2 regions of the Kribbella sp. NPDC048837 genome follow, and region 1 is predicted to be linked to the other one. Evidence: riboswitches for the same ligand, from Rfam matches in the RefSeq annotation. Region 1 holds a riboswitch; the other holds the start of a gene.
What was found. A riboswitch is a leader RNA that binds a small molecule or an ion and turns the genes downstream of it on or off. The one in region 1 is predicted to bind glycine.
Positions count from the first base shown of each region.

Region 2: linked by a shared signal. The riboswitch ahead of gcvP (aminomethyl-transferring glycine dehydrogenase) and the one ahead of ACZ6O0_RS31580 (L-serine ammonia-lyase) in region 1 are both predicted to bind glycine.

Region 1 is NZ_JBVJHF010000007.1:384,102-391,140, reverse strand. Features, by position in the region: gene ACZ6O0_RS31595 (alpha/beta fold hydrolase) at 1-433, shown strand, start outside; gene ACZ6O0_RS31590 (helix-turn-helix transcriptional regulator) at 426-1,256, opposite strand; gene ACZ6O0_RS31585 (SDR family oxidoreductase) at 1,359-2,066, shown strand; gene ACZ6O0_RS31580 (L-serine ammonia-lyase) at 2,067-3,440, opposite strand; glycine riboswitch at 3,520-3,612, opposite strand; gene ACZ6O0_RS31575 (DUF3817 domain-containing protein) at 3,610-3,963, opposite strand; gene ACZ6O0_RS31570 (alpha/beta hydrolase) at 4,139-5,572, shown strand; gene ACZ6O0_RS31565 (hypothetical protein) at 5,628-5,855, opposite strand; gene ACZ6O0_RS31560 (aminopeptidase P family protein) at 6,050-7,039, opposite strand, start outside.
Region 2 is NZ_JBVJHF010000003.1:493,074-500,112, reverse strand. Features, by position in the region: gene ACZ6O0_RS17990 (DUF881 domain-containing protein) at 1-251, shown strand, start outside; gene ACZ6O0_RS17985 (small basic family protein) at 248-580, shown strand; gene ACZ6O0_RS17980 (DUF881 domain-containing protein) at 582-1,580, shown strand; gene gcvH (glycine cleavage system protein GcvH) at 1,611-1,991, shown strand; gene ACZ6O0_RS17970 (FHA domain-containing protein) at 2,138-2,674, shown strand; gene ftsR (transcriptional regulator FtsR) at 2,661-3,344, shown strand; gene ACZ6O0_RS17960 (bifunctional nuclease family protein) at 3,393-3,887, shown strand; gene ACZ6O0_RS17955 (MerR family transcriptional regulator) at 4,096-4,710, shown strand; glycine riboswitch at 4,788-4,877, shown strand; gene gcvP (aminomethyl-transferring glycine dehydrogenase) at 4,949-7,039, shown strand, end outside.

The sequences.
Region 1 (7,039 bases):
CGTGAGCCGCGTCGTCGCACTCGGGGTCAAATTGACGTGGTCCGACGACGATCTCGGACGGGCGGCCGCACTGGCACAGAAGCCGGTCGCCTGGTTCGCGGACCGCGCGGAGGCCGCGACCCGGTTCCTCAAGGTCTCCGGTCTGCAAGGGCTCGTGGACCCGGCGGATGCAGTCGTGGATCACGGCCTCCGCGAGGTCGACGGCCGATGGCGGCTGGCCATGGATCCCGGCACGTTCGGCGTCGGCGCTCCGGACATGGCGAAGCTGATCGCCGAGAGCAAGGCGGAGGTGATCCTCGCACGCGGCGAGCGCGACCCGATGAACACCGATGCCGAGCTCCTCGCCCTGCATGACCGGGTCGTCACCCTGACCGATCTCGGGCACAACGCACAGGTCGAGGACCCGGAGGCTGTCGCCGCGCTGGTCAGGTAAGGGCTTGGAGACCGATGACCGACAGCAGGCGCAGCTTCTCGGCCGCCTCGCTGTTCGGCGCAGCCGTGTAGACGACGATGCGGAGATCACTGCCCGGCACGGTGAGGACGTCGCAGTCGATGACGAGGCTGCCGAGGCCGGGATGGCGGATGGTCTTCTGCTCGGTCTGATGGAAGCGGACGACGGGCTGGTCCCAGAGCTGGGCGAACTCGTCGTACCCGGCGCGCAGCTCGTCGATCAACGCCCTGAGATCCGGGTCGTGCGGATAGCGGGCGAGGGAGGCGCGCAGGTCGGTCACCATCGCGATCTGGAAGCTTCGCCGCTGCTCAGGTGTCTGCAGCACGCGTTCCCCGGGCGCCGCGTAGTGCCTCCAGATGATGTTGCGCCACCGGCCGTGCCACTCCGACGGGTCGCCGATCAGGGCCGCGAAGAGCGGATTCCAGGTGATCAGGCTCCAGGCCGCGTCGCACACGCAGAGCGGCGCACCCTCCAGCTGGTCGACCACCCGCTGCACACCGGGTGGGATGTACGCCGAGATCCGGCCGGGTGACGGTTCCACCTGACCCGCGAGCACGAACAGATGGTTGCGCTCGGCATCGGACAGCCGGAGAGCCCGGGACAGCGCGGTCAGCACCTGCACCGACGGCGAGTCCGAGCGGCCTTGCTCGAGCCGGACGATGTAGTCCACCGACAGTCCGGCGAGGTGCGCCAGTTCCTCCCGGCGCAGTCCCGGCGCGCGCCGCTTCCCGCCGGCCGGCAGGCCAACCGCATCCGGCGTCACGCGATCGCGCCACGCATGCAGAGTCCGGCCCAGCTCGCTCACAACCCCAGTATTCCGCGCGCCGCCGGCCACAGCCTGGTACTGCCATTCCCTAGGACACCGCGGGTACTACCTGCCCGAGAGCCCCGGCACGAGGGTGGATGCATGACCACGACACTCATCACCGGGGCGAACAAGAGCCTCGGATTCGAAACCGCCCGCCGGCTGATCGCCGCCGGGCACACCGTCTATATCGGCGCGCGGGATCCCCAACGCGGCAAGGAGGCGGCGGCTGCCCTTGGTGCGCACTACCTGCCGCTCGACGTGACCAGCGACGAGTCGGTCGACAATGCGGCCGAGCAACTCGAGGCCGAGGCCGGCGGGCTCGACGTACTGATCAACAACGCCGGCATCATCGGGTCGGGTCAGTCCGCCCGCGAGCTGACGGCCGAGGATCTCTACCGGACCTACGACACCAACGTGTTCGGCCCGGTCCGGATGCTGCACCGGTTCCTCCCGTTGCTGGAGCGCAGCGCCAACCCGGTCGTCGTGAACGTGTCGAGCGGGCTCGGCTCGATCGCCACCGCCGTCGATCCGGCGGCACAGTCGACCGCCGTCCCGGTCTGGGTCCCCGCACCGGGCTACGGCTCGTCGAAGGCCGCGCTCAACATGCTGACGGTCCAGTACGCGCGGCAACTACGGGCACTGCGGATCAACACGGTCGACCCGGGCTACACCGCGACCGACTTCAACGGCCACAGCGGTCCGCAGACCGTCGAGCAAGGCGCCGAGATCATCGTCCGGCTGGCCCAGATCGGCCCGGACGGCCCGACCGGTGAGTACCTGAGCCTGACCGGGACCGTGCCCTGGTGATCAGCACTCGATGACGTTGACGGCGAGGCCGCCGCGGGACGTCTCCTTGTACTTGATCTTCATGTCCGCACCGGTCTCGCGCATCGTCTTGATCACCTTGTCGAGCGTGACCACGTGAACGCCGTCGCCGTGCATCGCCATCCGGGCCGCGTTGATCGCCTTCACCGACGCCATCGCGTTCCGCTCGATGCACGGGATCTGCACCAGCCCGCCGACCGGGTCGCAGGTCAGGCCGAGGTTGTGTTCCATCGCGATCTCGGCCGCGTTCTCGACCTGGAGCGGCGTACCACCGAGCACCTCGCACAATGCGCCCGCGGCCATCGAGCAGGCCGACCCGACCTCACCCTGGCAGCCGACCTCGGCACCGGAGATCGACGCGTTCTCCTTGTACAGCACGCCGATCGCGCCGGCGGTGAGCAGGAACCGGACCACACCGTCTTCGGTGGCCCCGGGCACGAACCGGCGGTAGTAGTGCAGTACGGCGGGAATGATGCCGGCGGCACCGTTCGTCGGTGCGGTGACGATCCGGCCGCCGGACGCGTTCTGCTCGTTCACCGCGAGGGCGAACAGATTGACCCAGTCCATCACCTTCAGCGGATCGACCGACCAGGGATCCTGGCTGAGCTTGGTGTACAGCGCGTGCGCCCGCCGTGGCACCTTCAGCCCGCCCGGCAGAATGCCCTCGGTCTCGCAGCCCTCGCGGACACAGTCCTGCATGACCTGCCAGATGTGCAGCAGGCCGTCCCGGATCTCGTCCTCGGTCCGCCAGGCCAGCTCGTTCGCGAGCATGACCTCGCTGATCGACAGCTGCGACTCCCGGCACCGGTCGAGCAACTCCGCGCCGGTGGTGAACGGGTACTTCAGCGGGGTCGTGTCCAGCACGATGCGGTCGCCGGCCGCCGCGGTCTCGTCGACCACGAACCCGCCGCCGACCGAGTAGTACGTGCGTTCCCGCAGTACGGCGCCGTCCGCCGAGCGGGCCACGAAGGACATCCCGTTCGGGTGGTACGGCAGCGCCTTGCGCCGGTGCATGACCAGGTCGGTGTTCTCGTCGAACGCGATCTCGTGCGTACCAGCCAGCCGGACCCGGCCGCGTTCCCGGATCGCCTCGACCCGCGCGTCCACCGCGTGCGTGACGACGGTCTCGGGATCCTCGCCCTCGAGCCCGAGCAGGACCGCCTTGTTGCTGCCGTGACCGTGCCCGGTCGCGCCGAGCGAGCCGAAAAGCTGCGCCTCGACCCGCGCCGTCGCGGCCAGCAGGCCGGCGTCGGCCAGGCCGAGTGCGAAGGTCCGGGCGGCGCGCATCGGGCCCACGGTGTGGGAGCTCGACGGGCCGATCCCGATACTGAACAGATCGAAGACGCTGATCGCCATCGTGCGGAGGTTCCTTCCGGTCGCCGTTGACCGTTTGGTGTCCTCCCCACTCTGTCAGGCAGATGCCTTCCAGAGGTGCCTCGCCCGCGCGGTGAAGGTGCCTGAGAGATTCTTGGGGAGAGTTGCTCCTACGGCGCCCGGGTCACGCCCGGGTCTCTCCCGCACGGGTTCATGCGGCTGTTGAATTGACTGACGGTCTGGACGGTACGGCGCTCCGCCCGGCAACGTCAATCCGGCCCGTTCGCACCGCCCAGATCTCGAAGAACCAGGTGAACAGCGGGGGAACGCTTGCCGCCAGCGCGGCCAGGGTCACCGGCCACGACCACCGCAGCGGGCCGCGCACGACCAGCACCGTGACCACGTACGCGATGAAGATGCCGCCGTGGATCGGGCCGAAGATCTTCACCCCGATCTCGTTGTCGGACAGCACGTACTTGAACAGCATTCCGATCAGCAATCCGGTCCACGAGATCGCCTCGGCGATCGCCACTGTCCGGAACCACACCGCGTGCTTGGTAGTCATCAGCGACCGACCCTAACAAGTCCCCCAAGCCGCACCCGGGGTCCGCCGGGGGCTCGTCCCCGATGCGGCCGAGCAAACGGTTGCCGAGGATCGAGGGAGTTCGCCCCGCCCCACCCCTCGTCTTCCTTCCTTCCTTCCTTTCTTCCTTTCTTCCCGCAGACAGGAGATTCGCCTGATGAGATCCAGCAGACTTCTCAGGACCACCGCGTGGGGTGTGGTCCTGGGACTGACGGCGGCCGGCCTCGCGACGCTCCCGGCGTCGGCCGCCGTCCCCCGGCCGCCGGGCGTGCAGTGGTCGGACTGCAAGCCCGAGGGCAAGGACGATCCGGCGGAGGTGAAGGGGTCGCAGTGCGCGACCCTGCAGGTGCCGGTCGACTGGCGTGACCCCGGTGGACCGACGTTCGGCCTCGCGATCGCCCGCCGTACGGCGAAGTCGCCGAGCGAGCGGGTCGGCGTGCTGGTGTTCGGCCCGGGTGGTCCCGGTGACTCCGGCGTCGACCGGATCAAGACCGGCATCAGCCGGTTCAGCCAGACGCTGCAGGATCGCTTCGACATCGTCAGCTTCGACCCGCGCGGGATCGCCCGCAGCAACCCGGTGCTGTGCTCCGCGGCCCTGCTGTCCCGGCAGCCGTCGCCTTTGATGAAGAGCCAGGCCGACTTCGACGCGACCGTCCGCTACAACCGCACGCTGGCGGCCGACTGCCGCGAGCACACCGGACCGCTCTACGACCACATCGACACCTGGCAGTCGGTGCGGGACGTGGACGCGATCCGGAGGGCTCTCGACGAGTCGCAGATCTCGTTCCACGGCTCGTCGTACGGGACGATGCTCGGCGCGCAGTACGCCGAGACCTACCCGCGGCGTACGCGCGCACTCGTTCTGGAGAGCGTGCTCGACCACAGCTCGCCGACTGCGCGCACGTTCCTCGACGAGCAGGCGGCGCCGGTGCAGGACTCGTTCGACGAGTTCGTGAAATGGTGCGATCAGACAACGACCTGCGCCCTGCACGGCAGCGACGTCCGCGCACTCTGGGCAGACCTGCTGAAGGTCTCGACCGATCCGTTCAAGCTGAGCTTCCAGGTGTTCCGGCTGCTCTACGACCCGGAATGGCGCAAGCTGGCGGACACCCTGAAGACCCTCGATGAGAGCAAGCAGGCCTCAGTGCCGACCGGGCTGGTGAACAACACGCTGGCGCCGTTCTGCCAGGACTGGAACCTGCCGGTCCGGAACTACCGCGAGTTCGCCGGCCTCGTCGACCGGATCGGCCGGAACAACCCCGACATGCCGTACCCGGGCCAGCTGATGGCCGTCACGAACTGCCTCGGCGCACCCGAGGCCAACAATCCGCAGCACACGTTGAAGGTCCGCGACCTGAAGACCCCGGTCCTGCTCGCCAACGCGATCCACGACCCGGCCACCGGCTACGACTGGGCCAAGAGTGTGGAGCGGCAGCTCGGCAAGTACGGCGTACTTCTGACCTACGAGGGCTGGGGACACGGCAGCTACAACTCAGGCCCCTGCATGCAGTCGACGATCGACGCCTACCTGGTGTCGCGTCAGGTGCCGAAGCGCGGCGCCGGTTGCCCCGCCGTACCACCGGTGGGCTGAGAATGATCCGGGGCCGGCGCTCCCAACCAGCACCGGCCCCGGTGACCGGGTGACCTCAGACCGGTACGCCGGTCACGTCGAGCACGCGGTCGAGGTGGTCGCCGTGGACCAGCCGGTTCGACAGCATCCGGAGCTCGGCGCACGCGGTCTCGAGTGCCTGCCGTTGCGATGGGCAATGATCGACGAACCAGAACGGGTCGTCGGGTTGCGGATCGTCGGCGTCGTCGATGTCGGCGTACCAGTGCTGATCTCCGTAGTGGACCACTCGCACTCGCAGATTCATGATGACTACTCCCCGTGCCCGGGGATCCCGGGTCCCCCATGGCCCCAGTCGCGGCCGCCTCGGCCCCGGCGCGCGGACGCGGCCCCCCACTGCCACGCGCCGGGCCGAAGTTCGACCCTCCCCCGCTCGCTACATCGGAGCCGGGGCGCCGAGTGTTACTGCTTGTGACGGGTTAATTTTCCGTCAGCGCGCGATCACCGACCGTCGAGGTGCGACCGGGTCCACTGCTCGAGGCCGTCGGTGGTGATCGGCAGGTCCTGGGTGAGGATCTCCAGCCGGTCCGGATGCACCACGACGTTGTCCTCGATCCGGATGCCGATCCCGCGCAGCTCCGGCGGCACGGTCTCGTCGTTCGGGTGGAAGTACAGGCCCGGCTCGACCGCCAGCGCCATGCCCGCCTCGATGTCACCGGCGAAGTACGCCTCCGGCCGGGACGCGTCGCAGTCGTGGACGTCGAGGCCGATGTAGTGCCCGGTCCCGCAGACGATGTACCGCCGGTGCTGCTGCCCGTCCGGGCCGAGCAACTCGTCCATCGACACGTCCAGCAGACCCCAGTCCCGCAGGCCTTCGGCCAGCACGCGGAGTGCCTCGTACTGGAAGGCGCGGTACGGCGCTCCGACCTTGACGGCCGCCAGCGACGCGACCTGCGCCTTGTGCACGAGGTCGTGCACCTGCCGCTGGGCGGCCGTGTACTCACCGGTGGCCGGGAAGGTCCGGGTCACGTCGGCGGTGTAGAGCGTCCGGGTCTCGACGCCGGCGTCCAGCAGGATCACGTCGCCCTCGTTCACCGGGCCGTCGTTGCGGACCCAGTGCAGCACCGGCGCGTGGTTGCCCGCAGCAACGATCGAGGCGTAGCCGACCCCGTTGCCCGCGGTCCGCGCGCGCCGGTCGAACGTGCCTTGCAGCCAGCGCTCGCCGCCACCGCGGATGGCCTCGGGCAACTCACGGGCGACATCGCCGAACGCGAGCACGCTGGCCGCGACGGCCTCGCGCAGCTGGTCCAGCTCCCAGTCGTCCTTGATCCGGCGCAGCTCGGCCAGCGTCTGCCGCAGCGAGTTCCCGTCGGTCGGCGAGGTCCGGACCAGTGCGTCCAGCATCGGCTCGACGCCGGGTGTCGACAGCATGAACGGGACGGCGCCGCGGACGGCGGCCGGCAGCTCCTCGATCGGGCGGCACGCGATCTG
Region 2 (7,039 bases), on a different contig from region 1:
TGACCGCGATCCGGGGCGCGGGCAGTGCCATCACGGTCGACTACAGTTCGCTGACCCCGCCGTACACAGTGCTCGCGATCGGGGACACCGCGACCATGCCGGCCCGGTTCGCGCAGAGCTCGGGCGGCCAGTGGGTGCAGTACCTGGTCAGCAATTTCGATGTCCGGATGACGATCACGACGGAGGATTCCGTGCTGGTGCCGGCCGATGCGACCATCGCGTTGCGCTACGCGAAGGTGGGACCGAGATGATCGCCGTACTCGGGCTGGTGATCGGCGTGGTGCTCGGCCTGCTGGTCGCGCCCGACGTCCCGGAGTGGGCCCAGCCGTACCTGCCGATCGCCGTCGTCGCCGCCCTCGACGCGGTGTTCGGGGCGCTGCGGGCGTTCCTGGACGGGATCTTCGACGACAAGGTGTTCGTCGTCTCGTTCGTGTCGAACGTCCTGATCGCGGCGCTGATCGTCTACCTGGGTGACCAGCTGGGCGTCGGCTCGCAGCTGTCCACCGGCGTGGTCGTCGTCCTGGGGATCCGGATCTTCACCAACATGGCCGCCATCCGCCGCCACATCTTCAGGGCCTGACATGAGCGACGACAAACCCGATCCGAAGCCCGACCCGGTCGACCCGGTCGAGCCGCAGCCATCCGACTCGCAGCCGGCCGAGCCGCGGCCGGTCGAGCGAGCGGTCGACCTGCAGCCGTCCGACGCGCAGCCGGTCGAGCGAGCGGTCGAGCCGAAAGCGGCCGAGTCCGAGCCGCCAGCGGCCGAGTCGGAGCCGAAAGCGGCCGAGTCGGAGCCGCCGCAGCCGGACGAGCCGACGCCGATGCCGCGGCCGAAGAAGCCGCGGACGCCGAACCTGGCGTTGCGCCGGCTCAAGGCGGGGTTCAAGCCGTCCCGCGGCCAGGCCATCGTCGCCGTCGTGCTCGCGCTGGTCGCCTGCATGGCCGTCGTCCAGGTCCGGGTGAACCGGGCCGACGACGGCTACCAGAACGCCCGCCGCGAGGACCTGATCGCGATCCTCGACGGCCTCGGCCAGAACACCCGCCGGCTGGAGAGCGAGATCGCCGAGCTGGAGGAGCGGAAGAACTCGCTGTCCTCCAGCGCCGACAAGGCCCAGACCGCCCGCGAGCAGGCCGAGGCCCAGGTCCGGGTGCTCGGCATCCTGGCCGGCACGCTGCCCGCGCAGGGACCCGGCGTCCGGATCACGCTGAACGACCCCGAGGGCAAGATGACGTCGAGCAACCTGCTGGACGCGATCGAGGAACTGCGCGACGCCGGTGCCGAGGCGATCCAGATCAACGGGTCCGCCCGGGTGGTCGCGAGTACGGACTTCGTCGACGACGCGCCGGGGATCCGGATCGACGGTCAGAAGGTGAATTCGCCGTACGTTGTCGAGGCGATCGGGGAGTCGCACAACCTCGCCGAGGCGGCGAACTTCCCGGGCGGTCTGGTCAGCGAGGTGACCGGTCCGCAGGTGGGTGGTACGGCCGAGGTGACCGAGCTCGACTCGGTCCAGATCACCGCCTTGCACGCGCCGGAGGAGCATCGCTACGCTCGCCCGGCGCCCAGCCCGACCAAGTAGGCCAGCCGTTCCAGTAGAAAGAGGACCGAGGTGTACCCCGAAGACCTGAAGTACACGGCCGAGCACGAGTGGGTGAAGGCCGGCGAGGGCCCGGTGCGGGTCGGTATCACCGACTTCGCGCAGGACGCGCTCGGTGACATCGTGTACGTGCAGCTGCCCGAGGTCGGCAGCGCGGTGCGGGCCGGCGACGCCTGTGGCGAGCTGGAGTCCACCAAGAGCGTCAGCGACCTGTTCGCGCCGGTCAACGGCACCGTGACCGCCGTCAACGAGGCGCTCGCCGACCAGCCGGACCTGGTCAACAGCGACCCGTACGGCGAGGGCTGGCTGCTCGACATCGAGCTCGAGGACACCGCCGAGGTGGAGGCGCTGATGGACGCCGAGACCTACCAGGGACAGCTCGACCAGAGCTGAGGAGTGGGCGGCTTGTCCGCTCCTGATAGGTTGGCCGGACCTCAACCGCTGGTCGAGGGTTGAGGTCCGCGAATCCGCGTCCACACTTGTTCATACGGGGTCTACGAAAACGTCGCCGGACCGCCGGCGATCGGGAGGATCACAGCATGCCGTTCTGCAACCAGTGCGGGCACGAGAACTCCGAGGGCAGCCGGTTCTGCTCGCAGTGCGGAGCGATGCTCCCTGGCGCGGACCGCCCGGCGGCAGCCCCGGCGACGCCGCCGGCGACTCCTGGTGTCACCGACACCGCGATGCTGACCCCGATCGGCGTCGAGCCCGAGCCCGAGCGCACCGGTGAGCCGCTGTCGCCCGACGACGAGGCCGCGGTCGGCGCGCTTCCGGCCGGGTCGGCCCTGCTGATCGTCCAGCGCGGCCCGAACGCGGGCAGCCGGTTCCTGCTCGACGTCGACGTGGTCACCGCGGGCCGGCACCCGGACAGCGACATCTTCCTCGACGACGTGACGGTGTCCCGCCGGCACGCCGAGTTCCGCCGCGACGCGTACGGCGTGAAGGTCCGCGACGTCGGCAGCCTGAACGGCACGTACGTGAACCGCGACCGGATCGACGAGGTCCAGCTGACCAACGGCGACGAGGTCCAGATCGGCAAGTACCGGTTGGTGTACTACGCCAGTGGCCAAGCCTGATCCGACCGCCGAGGGCCGCGGCATCGGAGCGGTGCTGCAGCTGCTGCAGGCCGAGTTCGCCGACGTCACCATCTCCAAGATCCGCTTCCTCGAGGCCGAGGGACTGGTGACGCCGGCCCGGACCGCCTCCGGCTACCGCAAATTCAGCGCCGCGGACGTCGAGCGGTTGCGCTACGTGCTGACCGCGCAACGCGACCAGTACCTGCCGCTGAAGGTGATCAAGGAGCATCTCGGTGCGATCGACCGCGGTCTGCGCCCGGCGGCCGGTGGTCCACCGGTCGCCCCGAGCTCGTTGCCGCAGACCCCGGGACAGCCGGTCGCCGAGGACTTCGGTGCCGACGGCATCGAGCTGCGGCTGACCCGGGCGGAGCTCCGCGCCGCCGCGGAGATCTCGGCCGAGCTGCTGGACCAGTTGGAGAGCCACGGCCTGGTGGTGGCCCGTGGCAACCACTACGACGGTGACGCGATCGTCGTCGCGCGGGTGGCCGCCGAGTTCGCGCCGTACGGGATCGAGCCGCGGCACCTGCGGCTGTTCCGGACGGCGGCCGATCGCGAGGCCGGCCTGATCGAGCAGGTCACCGGACCCCGCCGGACCGAACAGACCGAGGAGCTGGCCGCACTGGCGGTCCGGTTGCACACCGCGCTGGTCCGTTCCCGGCTGCCTCGCTAGCCACCCCGAGGGCCTACCGGTCCCGGCACCTCGGAGTAGGCTGAAGGGGTGCGCGAAGTCGACGTGGTCGGAGTCCGGGTAGAGATGCCCTCGAGTCAGCCGATCGTGCTGCTCCGGGAGGTCGGCGGAGAGCGGTACCTGCCGATCTGGATCGGCGCGGCCGAGGCGAGTGCGATCGCGTTCGCCCAGCAGGGCATGGAGCCGCCCCGGCCGCTCACCCACGACCTGTTCGCCGAGACCATCCGCGTGCTCGGGCACACGCTCAGCCAGGTCCGGATCGTGAACCTGACCGACGGTGTGTTCGAGGCGATCCTGGTGTTCGACGACAAGACCGAGATCTCGGCGCGGCCGTCGGACTCGATCGCCCTCGCGCTGCGCACCGGCACCCCGGTGTTCTGCACCGAGGAGATTCTGGCCGAGGCCGGCATCCCGGTTCCGGACAGTGAGGACGCCGGCGCCGACGAGGTGGAGGAGGAAGAGGAGGTCGAGCGCTTCCGCGAGTTCCTCGACCAGGTGACTCCGGAGGATTTCGACAAGAGCTGACACCCCGTAGGCAGGGCGGGGACGCCCGGCGGACCGGAGTGGTACAAGACCAGATAGGTAACGATTCGGGCGGCGGTCGCGACACGCTCTCCGCTCGGTGCGGTTGTCGTTGACCCTCCCAGGTCGGCGGCTTACCTTGAAGGAGTCGTGGGGTGTTGTCACTCCACGGATGTGACCCGTTCCAGTCGGTACCCAGGGAGGCTCAGGCGTGACACGCACCGGCGACACGGATCTGACGGCGCAGTCGACGTCCGAAGCACACGCCGAGGCGGCCGCTACCGCCGGCGTGCAGGGTCTGCTCTTCGACGACGACCTGCGGCCGATGCCGGAGGACGTCGGGTTCCGCGGTCCGACGGCGTGCGCCGCGGCCGGGATCACCTACCGTCAGCTCGACTACTGGGCCCGCACCGGTCTGGTCTCGCCGTCCGTCCGCCCGGCGACGGGCTCCGGCACGCAGCGGTTGTACGGGTTCCGCGACGTTCTCTTGCTGAAAGTGATCAAGCGGCTGCTCGACGCCGGGATCTCGCTGCAGCAGATCCGGACCGCGATCGCGCATCTGAGCAAGCGGGGCATCGACGACCTGACCCAGATCACGCTGATGAGCGACGGTGCCTCGGTGTACATGTGCACCTCGCCGGACGAGGTGATCGACCTGCTGGCCGGCGGCCAGGGGGTGTTCGGGATCGCCCTCGGCGGTGTCTGGCGCGAGGTCGAGGGTTCGCTGTCCGAGCTGCCGACCGAGCGCGCCGACGGTCACGAGGACGCCGACGGTCACGCGAACGACGAGCTCGCCGCCCGTCGCCGCGCCCGTATGACCGGCTGACCTCCGACTGGCGGCTGACCTCCGGCTGGCTGCCGACCGAACTGTTCGGGGATTCCTGGTAGCCTCGGTGCAGCCGTACACAGCACTCGGGAGAGACCCGTGCAACCGGGCGCCGAAGGGGCAATTCCTCCCCGGAACCTCTCAGGCCCATGGACCGAGTGCCACAGGCGACTCTGGAGCGCGCAGCGCGTGACAGAGGGGGAGGCGACCGGAAGCACGTCAGCAACGGAGCCTCTTGATGACCGAACTCTCTGCAATCTTCGCCGACCGACACATCGGGCCGCGCCCGGACGAGGTCGCCCGCATGGTCCAGCTCCTCGGGTACGACGACGTCGACGCGCTGGTGGACGCCGCGGTCCCCGCGTCGATCCGGTCCGCCGAGGCGCTCCGGCTGCCCGAACCGGCCTCCGAGGTGGACGCGCTGCACGAGCTGCGTCAGCTCGCCGCCCGGAACACCGTCGCCACCTCGATGATCGGCCAGGGGTACTACGGCACCTTCACACCGAGCGTGATCGTCCGGCGCCTGGTCGAGAACCCGGCCTGGTACACGGCCTACACGCCGTACCAGCCGGAGATCTCGCAGGGCCGCCTCGAGGCACTGCTGAACTTCCAGACCGCGGTCTCCGACCTGACCGGTCTGCCGACCGCGAACGCGTCGCTGCTCGACGAGGGCACCGCGGCCGCCGAGGCGATGACGCTGGCCCATCGGTCGAACAAGAAGAGCAAGTCCGACCGCTTCCTGGTCGACGCCGACTGCTTCGCGCAGACCATCGCGGTGGTCCGGACCCGGGCCGAGGCGCTCGGCATCGAGGTCGTCGTCGCCGACACCACCGACGGCCTACCCGAGGGTGACTTCTTCGGCTTCCTGGTGCAGTACCCGGGCTCCGGTGGCGTCGTCCGTGACCTCAAGCCGCTGATCGCCGCCGCGCACGAGCGCGACACCCTGGTCGCGGTCGCCTCCGACCTGCTCGCGCTGACGTTGCTCGAGGCACCGGGGGAGGCCGGCGCCGACATCGTGATCGGGTCCTCCCAGCGCTTCGGCGTACCGCTGTTCTACGGCGGTCCGCACGCCGGCTTCATGTCCGTGCGTTCCGGTCTGGAGCGGTCGTTGCCCGGTCGCCTGGTCGGGGTCTCGGTCGACGCCGACGGCGCCCCGGCGTACCGGCTGGCGCTGCAGACCCGGGAGCAGCACATCCGTCGCGAGAAGGCGACCTCCAACATCTGTACGGCGCAGGTCCTGCTGGCCGTGGTCGCGTCGATGTACGCCGTCTACCACGGGCCGGACGGGCTGCGGGCGATCGCCGAGCGGGTCCACGGGTACGCCGGCAAGCTCGCCGCGTCGCTGCGCGCGGGTGGTGTCGAGGTCGTGCACGGCGACTTCTTCGACACCGTGCTCGCCCGGGTCCCCGGCCAGGCCGCGGACGTGGTCGACGCCGCCCGGCAGAACGGCATCTGGCTGCGGCAGGTCGACGCGGACCACGTCGGCATCTCCTGCGACGAGAAGACCGACGTCGTCGCGCTGACCCGGGTCTGCGATGCCTTCGGCGTCCGGTACGACGGTTCGCTCGAGGCGCCCGCTGTCGCGGTGCCGCGGACCACGGACTACCTGACGCACCCGGTGTTCAACACGCACCGCTCCGAGACCGCCATGCTGCGGTACCTGCGCAAGCTGTCCGACTACGACTACGCGCTGGACCGCGGGATGATCCCGCTCGGGTCCTGCACGATGAAGCTGAACGCGACCACCGAGATGGAGCCGGTCACCTGGCCGGAGTTCGCCGACCTGCACCCGTTCGCGCCGATCGAGGACGCCGCCGGGTACGTGAAGCTGATCGGTCAGTTGGAGCGCTGGCTGGCCGAAGTGACCGGGTACGCGAAGGTCTCGATCCAGCCGAACGCGGGCTCGCAGGGTGAGCTGGCCGGCCTGCTCGCGATCCGCGGGTACCACCACGCGCAGGGCGACTTCGAGCGGAACGTCTGCCTGATCCCGGCGAGCGCGCACGGCACGAACGCCGCCTCCGCGGTGATGGCCGGCATGAAGGTGGTCGTTGTCAAGGGCAACGACGACGGCACGATCGACCTGGACGACCTGCGGGCGAAGGCGTCCGAGCACGCCGGCAGGCTCGCGGCGATCATGATCACCTACCCGTCCACCCACGGGGTGTACGAGGAGAGCGTCACCGAGGTCTGCCGGATCGTCCACGACCACGGCGGTCAGGTGTACGTCGACGGCGCGAACCTGAACGCCCTGCTCGGTCTGGCCAAGCCGGGCGAGTTCGGCGGCGACGTCAGCCACCTGAACCTGCACAAGACCTTCTGCATCCCGCAC